3 regions of the Methylobacterium sp. Leaf399 genome follow, and region 2 is predicted to be linked to each of the others. Evidence: predicted binding sites of a transcription regulator. Region 2 holds the regulator's gene; each other region holds the start of a gene.

Region 1 (4,919 bases), on a different contig from region 2:
TTGACCGCGATTATAGATTTCTACGTATTCGTCGTTTGATAAAATAATATAAAGGCCGTTTGTATCTAGACCGTTATTGAATCCGGGCCCAGAGCCAACCGTGCTTGGTATGTCTGGGTTGAGGCTTTTGATTGTCAAGCCGTCATACGTGCCAGAGATCGAGAGCACCGGGGTTCCAGTCGAGCCTCCGTCCCCATCGCTTGTAACAGTAAAATCGGCCGTTCCCGTTCCGCCTGGGCGACCCGATGCGAAGCTTAGAGAATATGTGCGAGTAAAATCTGCCATATGCGCCTCAACCTCTCTGATTAGTTAAAGGTGCAGCACTGTAATTGCCGCGAATCAGTGGCGGCCAGCATAAATGCGTTTCTTTGCGTTTTGGTCAGATGGACGGGGCAAGCCGCGCCTTTTTCCAATAGTGTTGTGTTTATGCAACTTATGAATAAGAAAGATGACGATCACTAAGGTGATCTTCCCAGGAAATCTTTCCTCGCTCAGAGGCGTCGTTTCATAACGGGTGGAACAGCTTAGCTATTGGGTGAGCGGTGAGAATCGTGGGTGTTGGGAGGGTGCCTGACGCTCACCCCGGACCCACGGACGGATCGCCCAAGCCTTATAGACAGGATCTAAGCATGCGCCGTCGGCAATTCGGCCACCTGTGTCGTGTAACGCGGGCTCCGCATCTCGAACTTCGTCGACCACTTTCGCTTCTCCACCAGCCCGGCCCGCGCCGGCACGACGCTCCCGCGGCCGAAGCGGGCATTGCAGGCGTCCATGGCCGCCATCAGCGGACCACTGCGCTCGCGGTCGAGCTGGCCGATCAGCGCCCGCGGGCTGGCGTCGAGTAGCATCAGGTCGGTGGTGACGACGCCGGCCTTGGAGTAGCGCCAGGGGCGGCCCTCCGGCGCCTCGCGCCAGGTGCGATCGACGCCGTGCCGGGCCGCGGCGATCAGCGCGAGCGTGTCGTTGGTCGCCTCCGGCAGCGTCACGGTGGTGGAGACGGAACGCATCGGGTCGCCGCGGTCGTGGGTGCTGGTGTGGTAGAAGACGGTGACGTGGGACGTGCCGAGGCCGCCGCGCCGGAGCTTCTCGCCGAGGCGGGTCGCGTGCGCCGCCACCGCCTGCTCCAGCACGGCGCGCTCGGTGACGCGGCGGGAGAACGAGCGGGTCACCGCGCAGCCCTTTCGCTGGGCCGGCATCAGTTCGAGCGGCAGGCAGGACAGCCCGCGCAGCTCGTGGATGATGCGCTCGCCCACCACCGTCATCGCCTTGCGCACCGGCCGGGGGTCGAGGTCGCGTAGGTCGGCCACCGAGTCGACGCCCATGGCCTCGAGCTTGGCGAGCGACGCCCGGCCGATGCCCCAGACCTCGCCGACGTGGATGCGGCAGAGCCAGGCCGCGCGCTCTTCCTCGTCGGACAGGTCGCAGACGCCGTCGAGGTCGGGAATGGACTTGGCGATGTGGTTGGCCAGCTTGGCCAGGGTCTTCGTCGGTCCGATCCCGACGCACGTCGGAATGCCGGTCCAAGCCCGGACGGTCGCGCGCAGATCGCGGGCGAACTCGACGCGCCGGTCGGGATGCACGTCGGACAGCTCGAGGAAGCTCTCGTCGATGGAGTAGATCTCCACCGCCGGCGCGAAGTCGCGGTACACCGCGTTCGTCCGGGCGCTCATGTCGCCGTAGAGGGTGTAGTTCGAGGAGAACACGCGCACCCCGTCGCGCCGGCACTGCTCGCGGATCTTGAAGAACGGATCGCCCATCTTGATCCCGAGCGCCTTGGCCTCGGCCGTCCGGGCGATGGCGCAGCCATCGTTGTTGGACAGCACGATCACCGGCACTCGGGCGAGCTTGGGGTCGAATACGCGTTCGCAGGAGCAGTAGAAGCTGTTGCCGTCGATCAGCGCGATGGCGCGGCTCATCGCACCAGCCCAGCGCGCGCGACGTGCCAGCGGATGGTGAAGCGGACCACCCCCCAGATTTCGCCCTCGGCCGCCTCTTGGACCGCAAAAGCCGGGAGATCCGGGTTGTCGAAAGCCAGCCGCGCGACGTTCCCCTCGATGCGCAGACGCTTGATCGACATCTCACCGTCGATCGCCGCCACGACCACGCTGCCGTTGCCGGCCTTCAGGCTGCGGTCCACCACCGCGAGGTCCCGGTCGAAGATGCCGGCAGCCCGCATCGAATCGCCCGAGATGTTCCAGGCGAAGGTGGCCGGCGGGTTGGGGGCGAGCCAGCGTGGCAGCTCCAATGCCCCTTCTAGGAAGTCGTCGGCCGGCGAAGGGAAGCCGGCGCATAGCGCAGGTCCCATGATCGGGATGGGGATAAGCCCGGCCGGGTCGAGGTCCGCGATCCGATATAGGCCCACATCGCGCTCCGATCCGTGGTAGAACGGAAAGAGAACAAACAGGCGGGGCCAGCCGGGTCAAGCGGCCCGCTCGCCTGTGGATAACGGGGACAGCGCGGGGCTGTCAGGAGCGGAGACCGGCCATGACGATCAAGACCACTTTCCTCGTCCAGACGTTCACAATCAAGCGCAAGCGCCTGGTCCCGGGCGACCGCGAGATCTCGCCGACCGAGAGCGGCGCGCTGAAGAAGGCGGAGGCGATGGCGGGCCGGATGCCGGGCACGGCAGCGCTCAAGGTCATGGCCGACGACGAGACCGGCGAACTCGAAGGCGTCACGATCCTGGGCCGCTTCGGCGAGATCCCGGAGGATTTCGCCGAGAGCTTGCAGGGCGGGTAAGGCAAATCAGAACTCGGCGCTGATCAAAACCGCCGCGTCGTAGCCTTTCACCCACGCAGCTCGCGTGCGCCATCATCGTCGGGTCCAGCACCGAGCGCCCGGTGATGCGTCGGATTGAGCAGTCCTCCAGGGATTCCTGCTCAGGAACCGACGATTCGAAAGGTAGGTTTATCAACGTAATTAGCGCGCTGCGAGGAAGCGATGCGAGTTTGGTTCCGCCCACCTGCCTTGGCCTCGTACAGCGCCCTATCAGCGCGTTGGTAGAGGTCCCCGGCATCTGTGATACCTGTGGCTGACCCGATGCTCACCGTGACCTTGCCCGCACCGATCCCGGACGATCCGACCGTCAACGCCGCAACTTGAGCATGCACCTCCTCGGCAACCTTGACCGCTCCAGCCGCGTCGGTGTCGGGTAGCAGGAGAACAAACTCTTCGCCGCCTACCCGGCATACGAGGTCTGATGGTCGGTGCACGCTTGCCAGGAGGCAACGCGCCAAACCCTTCAGCACTTCGTCTCCGACCGCGTGGCCGTAGCGGTCGTTGAAGCGCTTGAAGTGATCGGCATCGACCACGAGAAGAGAAAGCGGCTTGCCAGAACGGCCAGCCTCCAAGGAGGTCCGTTTGTAAACATCCTCGAACTGTCGTCGGTTCGCTAACTCGGTCAATGCGTCCGTTTGCGAAAGACGGGCTAACTCAAGCTGGATTCGAGTACGCTTACGCAACTCATGACCAAACAGGAGCAACAACAAGATAGTCAGTCCCGATAGTATAAGCACAATAGTGCCGATCACGATAGCCTTACCACGCCACTCGGCCTCGATTTCATCAACCGCAAGTGCCACATTTATTATTAATGGAAGCTCGCCGACACGAGTAAATGTGTAGAGTCGTCTAACTCCGTCACGGACTGAGGTCTCGACGAAGGCGCCTGTGCCTACGCGCGCAAAGCCCTCGAAGGTCTTCGAGCCAGCGATATTCACTCCGACGTCCGCTTCCAGGTACGGATGCCGGGTGATGCGCGTGCCATCGCGCAGGTACAGATTTATCGCGCCCTCGCTCCCGAGCCCGATCTGGTCGAAGAGGCGTGCAAAGTAGGAGAACTTCAGGCTTCCCAGGACCAACCCAGCAAAGGAGCCGTCGGCTTTGTTAATCCTACGGCTAAAGTTGACCATACGCTCGCCGGTGAGGCGCGAAATAATGGGCTTTCCGATGTACAATCCAAGGTAAGGATTGGCCTTATGTGCCTGATAGTAGTCACGGTCGACGTAATTGCCCTTGCGTGGCACGGAGGAGGCCGCATCCTCGGCAATATCACCGTTCTCATTGAGGACGAACATGACACCGAGATCGCGAGCAGTAGCTACGCGGTCGAATAAGACGAGTCGGCGCATGTCCGGCTCAAGCTGTGCGAGCCCCGGAGCATTCAAATTCTCTTGTACAGACTGAAGTGTAAGATCGATTATCTCAACATTTCGAGCAATATCGCGTTCGATTACTTGCAAAAGGTTGCGCGATGTTATCTCGGCTTTATTCCAGGCATCGCGACGCATGTCTAGCAGCATGAAAGTCGAGACAAGTAGCATCCCGATCGGCGCAATAATGCTTAGGCCAATCCACGTACGGCCGGACCGAAATACAGGCGGAAACCGTCTTACTAGGTTCACGGAATTTATCCACAGGCGCCTTTTGTTCTTGCTTCAACTGCCACGACAATCCCTAACAGGCCCCTGCTCCGACCAAGACACTACGTCTCATCCTGAGCAGGCCGCAGGAAGCCGCCCGGCACATGCTTAAGATAAGTGCCGTCAGTAGGATCTTTCAGGTCGACGCAGTAGAGATCGAACACGCTTGAAAGATGTGTCCAGAAATCCGGGTCATTGATCAGCGGTTCGGTCACGATCCTTGGCCAATTCAACGAAATCCCGGAAGACTGTGCCGAAAGTCTGCAGGGTGGCTGACGAGCCTGGCTCGAACGAAAAAAGCGCCCGAGGCCGAAGCCCCGGGCGATCAACGTGCGCTGTGGATTGCGGAGATCAGTCGCCCAGCCGTCGGTTCATCAGCGCCTTGAGCATCTGCTCCCTGGTCTCGCGCATCTCGTCGCGCACCGACAGCATCATCTCGTCGATCCGGCGTTCCAGCCGCGTGATCACGTCGCCGGTAACGTAGGTCCGCGCGACCTC
Region 2 (4,919 bases):
CTTCAGCGCGATGTCGGCCCGCGCTTCGAATCGCTTCAAATAGACATTTCCACAGCCGATTTGTCCACGGCTTTAATGGGTCGTTTTCCTTAATCGCAGATACCCGGCGGATGCGTCACAACGCCGTTTGGCTTTATTTTTCAGTGACTTAAATGGCCGGCAAGACTGCGCGTCAGGATATCGCCGAGGTCGCGCGACAGGGACTGCATGCAATTGAGATCGGCCAGAGTCGCTTTTGCAACGCTCCGCCGTCCGGGCTCGAGCATCCGCCACGATCCGAAGGCGGTGAGCAGGCGCGCGGCCAGTTGCGGATTGGCGCCATCGACGGTCAGGGCCATGCGCGCGACCAGCGCGAAGCCGCGGCCGTCGGGGCGGTTGAACTGGGTCGGATTGGCGACGCCGAAGCTGCCGATCAGCGCGCGGACCCGGTTGGGATTGGTCGTCGCGAAGGCCGGATGGCCCTGCAGCGCCGCGATCCGGTCGAGGGTCTCCGGTTCGGGGATGGTCGCCTGGATCGCGAACCACTTGTCGAGGACGAGGGGATCGTCCCGGTAGCGATCCGCGAAGGCGGCCAGGGCGTCCTCGCGCGCCGCACCCGGGATCAGGGCGAGGGTGGACAGGCCGCCCAACCGGTCCGTCATCGTGGTGGCGAGCCGGATCTGTTCTCCAGCGAGGTCGGCGCCGAACACCGGATCTCCCGCCGCGATCAGATCGAGGGCGGAATTGCGAAGCGCGCGCCGGCCGGCGGCGGCCGCTTCCGCGCTGAAGGCGGTGCCGGGCGGGTCGGCCAGGGTGGTGCGCAGCGCGACGAGACGCCCCGCGAGATGCCGCCCCAGCCGTTCGCGCAGGGCGCGCCGGGCGCCGTGGATCGCGTCGGGGTCGATGTCCGCGCCGATCTCGTTGGCGACGTCGCCCTCGCTCGGCAGGCCGAGGACGAGGGCGGCGAAGGCGGGATCGCCAAGGGCGTCCGTGTCGAGGAACCCGCCGATGGCCTCCACGAAGGCCGCCGCATCGGCTTCGGCCGCGTCGCCGCGGCTGGCGGCAACCATGAGGTGGAGCGCCATCGCCTGAGCGGCCTGCCAGCGATTGAACGGATCGGCGTCGTGGCGCAGCAGCGTCAGGTTCTGCGCCGTGGTCAGGGGTGGCACCAGCTTCACCGGCGCCGAGAAGCTCCGCAGCAGGGACGGCACCGGCGCCTCGGCGACATCCGTGAAGGTGAGGCTGTCGGTCGCCGCCTCCAGGACGAAAACCCCGTCGACGACACTGTCGCAGCGCGGTCCGGCCAGGGGGCCGTCGGCGCCGACGAGGCCGAGGCGGATCGGAATCACCAGGGCCTCGCCCTCCGAACCCGGCAGGCTCTGGGTGAAGGCGAGGCGGTAGCTACGTGCTGCCGGGTCGTAGTGCTCCTGCACCGTCACCCGCGGCGTGCCCGGCCGCTCGTACCAGCGCGCGAAAGCCGACAGGTCGCGTCCCGTCACGGCCGCGAAGGCATCGAGGAAATCCTCGACGGTGGCCGCCCTGCCGTCGTTGTCGGAGAAGTAGCGGTCCATACCCGCGCGAAAAGCCTTCGCGCCGATGAGGGTGCGCAGCATCCGCACGATCTCGGCTCCCTTCTCGTAGACGGTGGCCGTGTAGAAGTTGTTGATCTCGGCGTAAGCCTGCGGCCGGACCGGATGGGCGAGCGGCCCGGCGTCCTCGGGAAACTGGCGGGCTCGCAAGGTCTTGACCTCGCCGATGCGGTGGACGGCCCGCGAGCGCATGTCGGACGAGAATTCCTGGTCGCGAAACACCGTCAGCCCTTCCTTGAGGCAGAGCTGGAACCAGTCGCGGCAGGTGACCCGGTTGCCGGACCAGTTGTGGAAGTATTCGTGGGCGATGATCGCTTCGATGTTGGCGTAGTCCGCGTCGGTGGCGGTGTCGGGGCTAGCGAGGACGTATTTGTCGTTGAAGATGTTGAGGCCTTTGTTCTCCATGGCGCCCATGTTGAAGTCGGAGACCGCTACGACGTTGAACACGTCGAGATCGTAGGCGCGGCCGAACGCCTCCTCGTCCCACCGCATCGATCGCGCGACCGCGTCGAGGGCGTAGGCCGCCCGCTCCGCCTTGCCGGGCTCGACGTAGACCGCGAGCGTGACCTCGCGGCCCTCCATCGTGGTGAAGGCCCGATCGAGCCGGTCGAGGCGCCCGCCCACGAGGGCGAAGAGATAGGCGGGCTTCGGGTGGGGATCGTGCCAGACGGCATGATGGCGACCGGGGCCCGCCTCGCCGGCCTCCACCAGGTTGCCGTTGCCGAGCAGCACCGGCGCCTCGTCGCGGTCCGCCTCGATCCGGGTGGTGTACACCGATAGGACGTCCGGCCTGTCGAGGAGGTAGGTGATCCGGCGGAAGCCGTCGGCCTCGCATTGGGTGCAATAGACCCCGTTCGACCGGTAGAGCCCCATGAGCCGGGTATTGGCGGACGGGTCGATCCGGGTCTCGATCTCCAGGGTGAAGGGCGCCCGGGGCGGATCGGCGATGGTCAGGCCGGTGGCATCGACGGAAAAGGATCCCGCGTCGAGCACCCTGCCGTCGAGGGCGATGCGGACGAGGACGAGGTCCTCGCCGTCGAGCACCAACGGTGAGCCGATGCGGCCGGCCGGGTTGGGACGCAGGCTGAGGCGGGAGACCACCCGGGTCGCGGTGGGATGCAGCACGACGTCGAGGTCGACCCGGTCGATGAGGTGGTCGCTCGGCCGGTAGTCCTCGAGGCGGATCAGGGTCGGCATGTCGGTGCGCATCACGGATCAGTCTTCCTGCGGCGGCGACCGGAGTGGCCGTGTTCGGGTCTACGGGTACCGTCCGGCGTTGCGGCGGTTTCCCCGAGCCCGGTCGAGATCTCCGTCTTCTCGCATGAGGTCGCCGACCATTCACAGCGCCGCGACCCGTATCCCATGGGCGCCGCCGGCCCGCCGCCGCGACGGCGAGCGGCGTCCATTTCCCTCGGATCGATCACGACACGGGTCGGATCGGAACCCTTGCAGAACACTTAAAGAACGGCTAGCCTGTTCGTGATTTGTTTCTGCGATGTCGTGTCGCGGTTGGTGTCGCGAGAGTGTGGGTCGTCGGATGTTGACGCGCAAGCAATTGGATCTGCTGCAGTTCATACAGCAGAGGATGCAGGAGAGCAGTGTTCCTCCCTCCTTCGACGAGATGAAGGACGCGCTCGACCTCAAGTCGAAATCCGGCATCCACCGTCTCATCACCGCCCTCGAAGAGCGGGGCTTCCTGCGGCGCCTGCCCAATCGCGCCCGGGCGATCGAGGTGATCCGGATGCCCGAGAGCCTCGGCGGCACCATGCCGGTCCGGTCGGACGCACCGGTCGAGGCACGGCGTTTCACGCCGAGCGTGGTCGAGGGCGGCAAGGGTCGGGACCAGTCGGGACAGAGCCATGCGCCGGTCGCGCGGCCGACCATGGCCAAGCCGCCGATGGCGCGTGTCACCGACGAGGCGGGGCGGCCGGTGATGGTGCCGGTGATGGGGCGGATCGCTGCGGGAACACCGATCTCGGCGATCCAGGAGCAGAGCCACACCATCGCGATGTCGCCAGACTTCCTGTCGGGCGGCGAGCATTACGCCCTCGAAGTGCGCGGTGACTCGATGGTGGAGGCCGGCATCCTCGACGGCGACCTCGTGGTCATCCGCAAGCAGGAGACCGCCAACACCGGCGACATCATCGTCGCGCTGATCGACGACGAGGAAGCGACCCTGAAGCGCCTGCGCCGCCGCGGTTCGTCCATCGCCCTGGAGGCGGCCAACCCCGCCTACGAAACCCGGGTGCTCGGCCCCGACCGCGTTCGCATCCAGGGTCGCCTGGTCAGTCTCGTGCGGCGCTACTGAAGCCGCTCCGCCGGCGACGACGAAGGGGTGTCGGGTACCGTTTCGTCGTCGGTGGCTTCCGGTGCCGTCACCGGGTCCGGCGTTGGTGCCAGGCGTGGCGCCACCGTGGACGGTCGCCAGGGTTTGGTGATGCCGGGCGCACGCGCGGTCGTCAGTGTCGGTGCCCCGTCCGTCAGGCGGATCGCAGTAGCGCCGTGGTCCCGCAAAAAGCGTCTGTCGACGATGACGGCGGCGGCACAAGCAGTCGGCGCTTCGAGACGCGAGATCAGGATATCCGCCCGGACGCAGTCCTCACGAAAGCCGCGGCGGTCCTTGAGCAGCGCGATGCGGCGGCCGTCCTGCGCCTCCATCGTGCAGCCGAGCCGGTCGCAGCGCGCCGGGGATGCGGCGATGACGTCCTTGGCCTGGCGCGAATCGCCATCCGCCTTCAGCCATTGCTCCATGACGAAGGCCGGCGGTCGCCCGAGCGCGGCCAGGCGGCCCGACCGGTCGCGAACGGCGGCTCCCGCGCCCTCCCGGTCGACGTAGATGTCGTTGCGCATCGGGATCGCCGCCAGGGCGACCCCGATGGCGGCCGGCAGCAGTCCGAGCCAGCGAAGGCTTGAGACGGGCAGGGCGAGGACGATCAGGGCGGCGGCCAGACAGGCCAGGGCACCGGCTCCGAAGGCGGGCACCATGACGCTGGCGTGGCCGAAGCCGCTGATCCAGGCGGAGATCGCGAGCATGCCCTGCACGGCGAGCCCCATCAGCCACCACACCGGCTGGTCGAGGGCGAAGGGGTAGGCGAGGATCCCGAGCACCGCCGCGGGCATCACCGCCAGCGAGACCAGCGGCAGGGTCAGGGCGTTGCCGACGAGGCCGAACGGCTGCACCGCCTGGAAGTGGTAGGTGGAGAAGGGTGCGGTGGCGATCTGCGCCACCAGGGTCGTCGCGAGGGTTCCGACGACCGCCGCGGCGACGGTGGCCATCGCGCGGGCGACGCGGCCGTCGGCCTCGCGGCGCAGGCCGCTTCCGTCGAGATATACGGCGCAGGCGATGAGGCC
Region 3 (4,919 bases), on a different contig from region 2:
TTTCCATACGCCATTCGCCTGCGGCACGCCACCGCGACCCCTACCGCGGCACGGGGATAAGGGGAGCGCGATAGACCGTCCGGCTCAAGGGCTTACGCAGGGCCGACCGCCGGCCGCGGGGCGTCGCGGGTCCCGCCGGCCACGTCTGTTCGACCGCTCCCGTTGTGGATAGACACGAGGGCGAGCGCGGGATCATCCCGCTCGATCGACAGACACGTCGGGAGATCGTGCATGGTTGCCACCCGCTTGCGCCGCCCCCTTGGGCTGGCCGCCCTCTTCGCCGTCGGCTTCGCGCCGCTGGCCGCCGCCGCCGAGGGCACCACCGCCGAGCGGACCATCGCGGTGATGAACACCCTGTGGGGCAGCCACGCGGGCCTGCGCGCCAACCACGCCAAGGGCGTGGTGGTGGAAGGCAGCTTCACCGCGACCCCGGAGGCCGCGCCGTTGAGCAAGGCCAGCGTCTTCGGCGGCAAGCCGGTGCCGGTGACGGTGCGGTTCTCCAACGCCACGGGCCTGCCCGCCATCGCGGACGGCGCCAAGCCGGCCAACCCGCACGGAATGGCGCTGAAGTTCGCCCTTCCCGACGGCGAGTTCGACATCGTCGCCAACTCGCTGCCGTTCTTCCCCGTCGCCACCGGCGAGGAGTTCCTGGCGCTGCTGACGGCGAATGCGCAGACCAAGCCCGATACCCCAAAGCCGACGCCGCTGGAGCAGTTCGTCGCCGCCCATCCGATGGTGCCCAAGGCGGGAGCCGGCGTGAAGACGCCCTCGAGTCTGGCGCGGGAGACCTACAACGGCATCGACGCCTTCGTGTTCGTGAACGCCGAGGGCAAGAGGCAGCCGTTCCGCTTCCGCATCGTGCCGGTGGCGGGCAACGACCATCTCTCGGCGGAGGAGGCCGGAAAGCAGCCGCCTAACTTCCTGATGGAGGGCCTGCCCGCCACCCTCGCCAAGGGTCCGGTGGCCTTCACGATCCAGGCGCAACTGGCCAATCCGGGCGACCAGACCAAGGACCCGACGCAGGTCTGGCCGGAGGACCGCCGGCTGGTGACCATGGGCACCCTCACCCTCTCGAAGGCCACGGCCGATACGGCGGCGGCCGAGAAGCCGCTCCTGTTCCTGCCCACCAACCTCGTGGACGGGATCGAGGTGTCCGACGATCCGCTGATCGACGCGCGCACCCAGGCCTATGCGGTGTCCTTCGGCAAGCGGTCGCAATAGCCCACTGCGCGTCAGAAGTACCAGGCCGCCACGGCGTTCAGCCGGGCGGTGCCGCTGAACACCGGGATGGCCACGAGGGTGGTCAGCCCGGCGGCGGCCAGGCTCGCCGCGATCACGGTCGGCTCGTGCGAGAAGTCGGTGGCGATCACCGGCAGGCCGGTGAGCAGGATGCGGCCGATGGTGCCGTCCTCGCGGGTCAGGCTCAGGGGGCCGTAGGACGCCGCGACATCGCCCTGCACCTCGCAAAGCCCCGCCTCGTAGGTGAGGTGCTCGCTGTCGGGCTCCACCTTCCACACCTCGAAGCGCCGGGCGATGGGGGTGCCGAGCGCCGACAGGAAGGTCATCACCCAGTCCCGGTCGCGGTCGCCGTGGCAGGGCAGGCCGAAGGCGGTGGTCCGCCCGATCTTGAGGGCCTCCGCCTTTCGCAGAAACCGGTGCGAGCCGTAGGGCTCCTTGACCACGACGGGCCGGTCCCGCTCCCAGACCTCGCCGGGCAGGCCCTGTCCGCGTCCGAACTGGATCGCCTTCGAGTTGCGCTCGAAGAACTCCGCGTTGCCGTAGTAGCCGTCCTCGACCGCCATGGCGCTCGATCGCGCGGGGTCGTTGCTCCAGACCTCGATCGCCCCGACCTTCTCGTCGTCGTCGGCACAGAAGAACGTCACCACCGCCTGCAGCACGTCGCCGGCGAAGATCGGCAGGGCGAGGCCGCAGGTCAGCCCCGCCGCGGCGGCCGCAGCACCCCGCTTGAAGTAGGAATTCTGCAGGTCCTTGAGGACGATGGGCCGGCGCGTCGCCCAGGCCTGCCCCGGCAGGCCCTCGCCGTAGCCGAACACGGTCTGGTGGCTCTGCGCATGGAAGCCGTCGAGGCCGCCGTAGCTGCCGCTCCCGAACTCGAGGGCCGTCCCGTCCTTGGAGGGAACCCACACCTCGGTCACGCGGATGAAGGATGCCATGGCGCCGTCTCACTCCCTTTGCACGCAAGGGGAGCAAGAACCGCGCCGAGGCACCGGGCGTAGGCGGGGTGGAGCGTCGGCTCGCCGACGTGAGCCTGCCTAGAACGGAATGTCGTCGTCGAGGTCGTAATTGGGCTTCGAGCCGCCGCCACCGCCGGACGACGGAGCCGGCCGGCGGTCCCCGCCGGAGCGGCCACCACCACCGCCACCGTAGTCGCCGCCGCGATCCGAACCGCCGCCGGAGCCGCCACGGCCGCCGCCGTAATCGCCGCCTCGGCTGATCTGGCCACCGCCCTCCTCGTCGGCGCCCATCTCGCCACCGCCGCCGCTGCGGCCGTCGAGGAGGGTGAGCTCACCTCGGAACCGCTGCAGCACCACCTCGGTGGTGTACTTCTCGACGCCGGATTGGTCGGCCCATTTGCGCGTCTGCAGCTGGCCCTCGATGTAGACCTTAGAGCCCTTGCGCAGGTACTGCTCGGCGACCTTGGCGAGATTCTCGTTGTAGATCACCACCGAGTGCCACTCGGTCTTCTCCTTGCGCTCGCCGGACATCTTGTCCTTCCAGGACTCCGAGGTCGCGATGCGCAGGTTGACCACCGGGTCGCCGGAGGCGAGCCGCCGCGTCTCGGGATCGCGTCCGAGGTTGCCAACCAAAATCACCTTGTTGACGCTGCCGGCCATGCCGCTCTCTCCTCCGAACCGATCTCACGACGGCGCAAGGACGGGCTCCACATCGCCGCCCCCGCCGACCCACGTCCTGAGGCTTTCGCGCGCCGCCGACAACCACATTGGCCGGCGTTGTCCACCACGCAGCGAATCTGTCCCCAGACCTCCGATGTTCTACTCATGTTCTCGTCGCCCAGCAAGGGAACGAGGCCCGTCGCCTACGGCAGCCTGACGAGCATCTTGCCGAAGTTGCGGCCCTTGAGCAGGCCGACGAAAGCCTCGGGTGCCCTGTCGAGGCCCTCCGCGATGTCCTCGCGGTGCTTGACGCGCCCCTGCGCCAGCCATTCGCCGACCTCGGCGAGGAAGGCGGCCTCCTGGTCGGCGAAGTCCCAGACGATGAAGCCCTGGATGTGCAGGCGCTTGGTGAGCACCGCCCGCATCAGGATCGGCGAACGGTCGGGGCCGGGCGGCAGGTCGGTGAGGCTGTAGCCGGAGACGAGGCCGCAGACCGGCATGCGGGCAAAATCGTTGAGGAGCGGCAGCACGGCCTCGAACACCGCGCCGCCGACGTTCTCGAAATAGACGTCGATGCCGTCCGGGCAGGCGGCGGCGAGGCTGCCCGGCAGGTCGGGGCCGCGGTGGTCGACGGCCGCGTCGAAGCCGAGTTCGTCGACGAGGTAGGCGCATTTCTCCGCGCCCCCGGCGATGCCGACGGCCCGGGCGCCCTTCAGCTTGGCGATCTGGCCGACCAGGGACCCCACCGGCCCGGCGGCGGCGGCCACCACCACGGTCTCCCCCGCCTTCGGACGACCGATGGTGAGGAGGCCCGTATAAGCGGTCATGCCCGGCATCCCGAGGATGCCCAGCGCCGTACCGACGGGGGCCACGCCCGGATCGAGCCGCCGCAGGCCGCTTCCATCGGAGATCGCAAAATCCTGCCAGCCGCCGAAGCCGACGACGAGGGTGCCGGGCGCGAAATCGGGATGGCGCGAGGCCACGACCTCGCTGACCGTGGCGCCGACCATGGTCTCGCCGATCTCGACGGGCTTGGCGTATGATTTCGCCGCGCTCATGCGGCCCCGCATGTAGGGGTCGAGGGACAGGATGCGGTTGCGCAGGAGCACCTCGCCCTCCTGGGGGGTGGGTGCCCGCACCTCCTCCATCCGGAAATGCGCCGGGCTCGGTTCGCCATGGGGGCGCGAGGCGAGGACGATGCGGCGGTTGAGCTCGGCCATGGGCACTTTCAGAGGTTGGAGACGTTCAGGACACGGCGACCACGGCGCGCACCGGCGCGCCGCTGTGGTGCGGTCCATAGGAGTGCAGCATGGCGCGAATGGGGATGATCGCAGGCCTCGACGGATCGATCTCGGCGAGCCCGAGCGACCTTCGATCCGTCGCGAGATCGGGGGGCAGGACCGTCGCGTCCGTCTGGACGGTTGGCCTGGCGATGATCGCGGTCGGCTCGGCGACGGCGGTCAAGGCCGATCCTCTCTCGGAGCATCGCTGGCGGTCGCGAGTCCTCGTGATCTCCGCACCCAGCGCCGACGACCCGCGGGCACGGGCGCAACGCGCCATCGCCGCGGCGGCCGGGAAAGCCATGGCCGAGCGCGACCTCGTGAGCGTGGACGCCTATGGCGACGCCCCATCGGCGGTGGCCCTAAGGAAGAAGCTCGGACTTCCCGAGGGCGCCTTTCGGTCGGTTTTGATCGGCAAGGACGGAGGGGCCAAGCTCGTGGCCACCGATCCGATCACGGCGGCGCAGCTGGCCTCGACCATCGATGCGATGCCGATGCGACGGGACGAGATGCGACGCTAGGCACGACGAAAAAGGGGCCGCGAGATCGCGGCCCCCATCATCGAGATCACCGATGTCGGTCGCTCAGTAGCAGCGCTCGACCAGCACGCGGCGGTAACCGTAGGGCGTCCAGCGGGTGCGCGGCACGGTGTAGCACTCGCCGTAGCCGCCGTAGGATGCCGGGGCATAGCCACCGCCGTAGGCGTAACCGCCACCGTAGCCCACAGGTGCGTAGCCGTAGCTCGGGTAGTAGCCGCCGCCGTAGAGGCCGCCGGCCGCCAGAC

Evidence for each region. The regulator LexA, encoded in region 2, represses DNA repair genes until DNA is damaged. The targets are predictions, from matches to a motif close to TGTTCNNNNTGTGTTCNG.
Region 1: ASG40_RS17895 (LexA family protein) is a predicted target of LexA. The motif match lies at 2,382-2,399, and genes of this name have one in related genera.
Region 3: ssb (single-stranded DNA-binding protein) is a predicted target of LexA. The motif match lies at 3,011-3,028, and genes of this name have one in related genera.

Annotation. Positions count from the first base shown of each region.
Region 1 covers NZ_LMQK01000033.1:103,075-107,993, reverse strand. Annotated here, with positions in the region: gene ASG40_RS17905 (Hint domain-containing protein) at 1-168, opposite strand, end outside; gene ASG40_RS17900 (Y-family DNA polymerase) at 624-1,916, opposite strand; gene ASG40_RS17895 (LexA family protein) at 1,913-2,362, opposite strand; gene ASG40_RS17890 (hypothetical protein) at 2,485-2,739, shown strand; gene ASG40_RS20840 (sensor domain-containing diguanylate cyclase) at 2,880-4,403, opposite strand; gene ASG40_RS21385 (hypothetical protein) at 4,484-4,636, opposite strand; gene ASG40_RS17885 (hypothetical protein) at 4,773-4,919, opposite strand, start outside.
Region 2 covers NZ_LMQK01000023.1:121,955-126,873, reverse strand. Annotated here, with positions in the region: gene pepN (aminopeptidase N) at 141-2,777, opposite strand; gene lexA (transcriptional repressor LexA) at 3,106-3,876, shown strand; gene ASG40_RS11690 (ComEC/Rec2 family competence protein) at 3,870-4,919, opposite strand, start outside.
Region 3 covers NZ_LMQK01000030.1:11,864-16,782, forward strand. Annotated here, with positions in the region: gene ASG40_RS13420 (catalase family peroxidase) at 232-1,221, shown strand; gene ASG40_RS13425 (GAF domain-containing protein) at 1,233-2,174, opposite strand; gene ssb (single-stranded DNA-binding protein) at 2,274-2,855, opposite strand; gene ASG40_RS13435 (NADP-dependent oxidoreductase) at 3,059-4,075, opposite strand; gene ASG40_RS21800 (hypothetical protein) at 4,101-4,319, opposite strand; gene ASG40_RS13445 (DUF4174 domain-containing protein) at 4,288-4,656, shown strand; gene ASG40_RS13450 (hypothetical protein) at 4,720-4,919, opposite strand, start outside.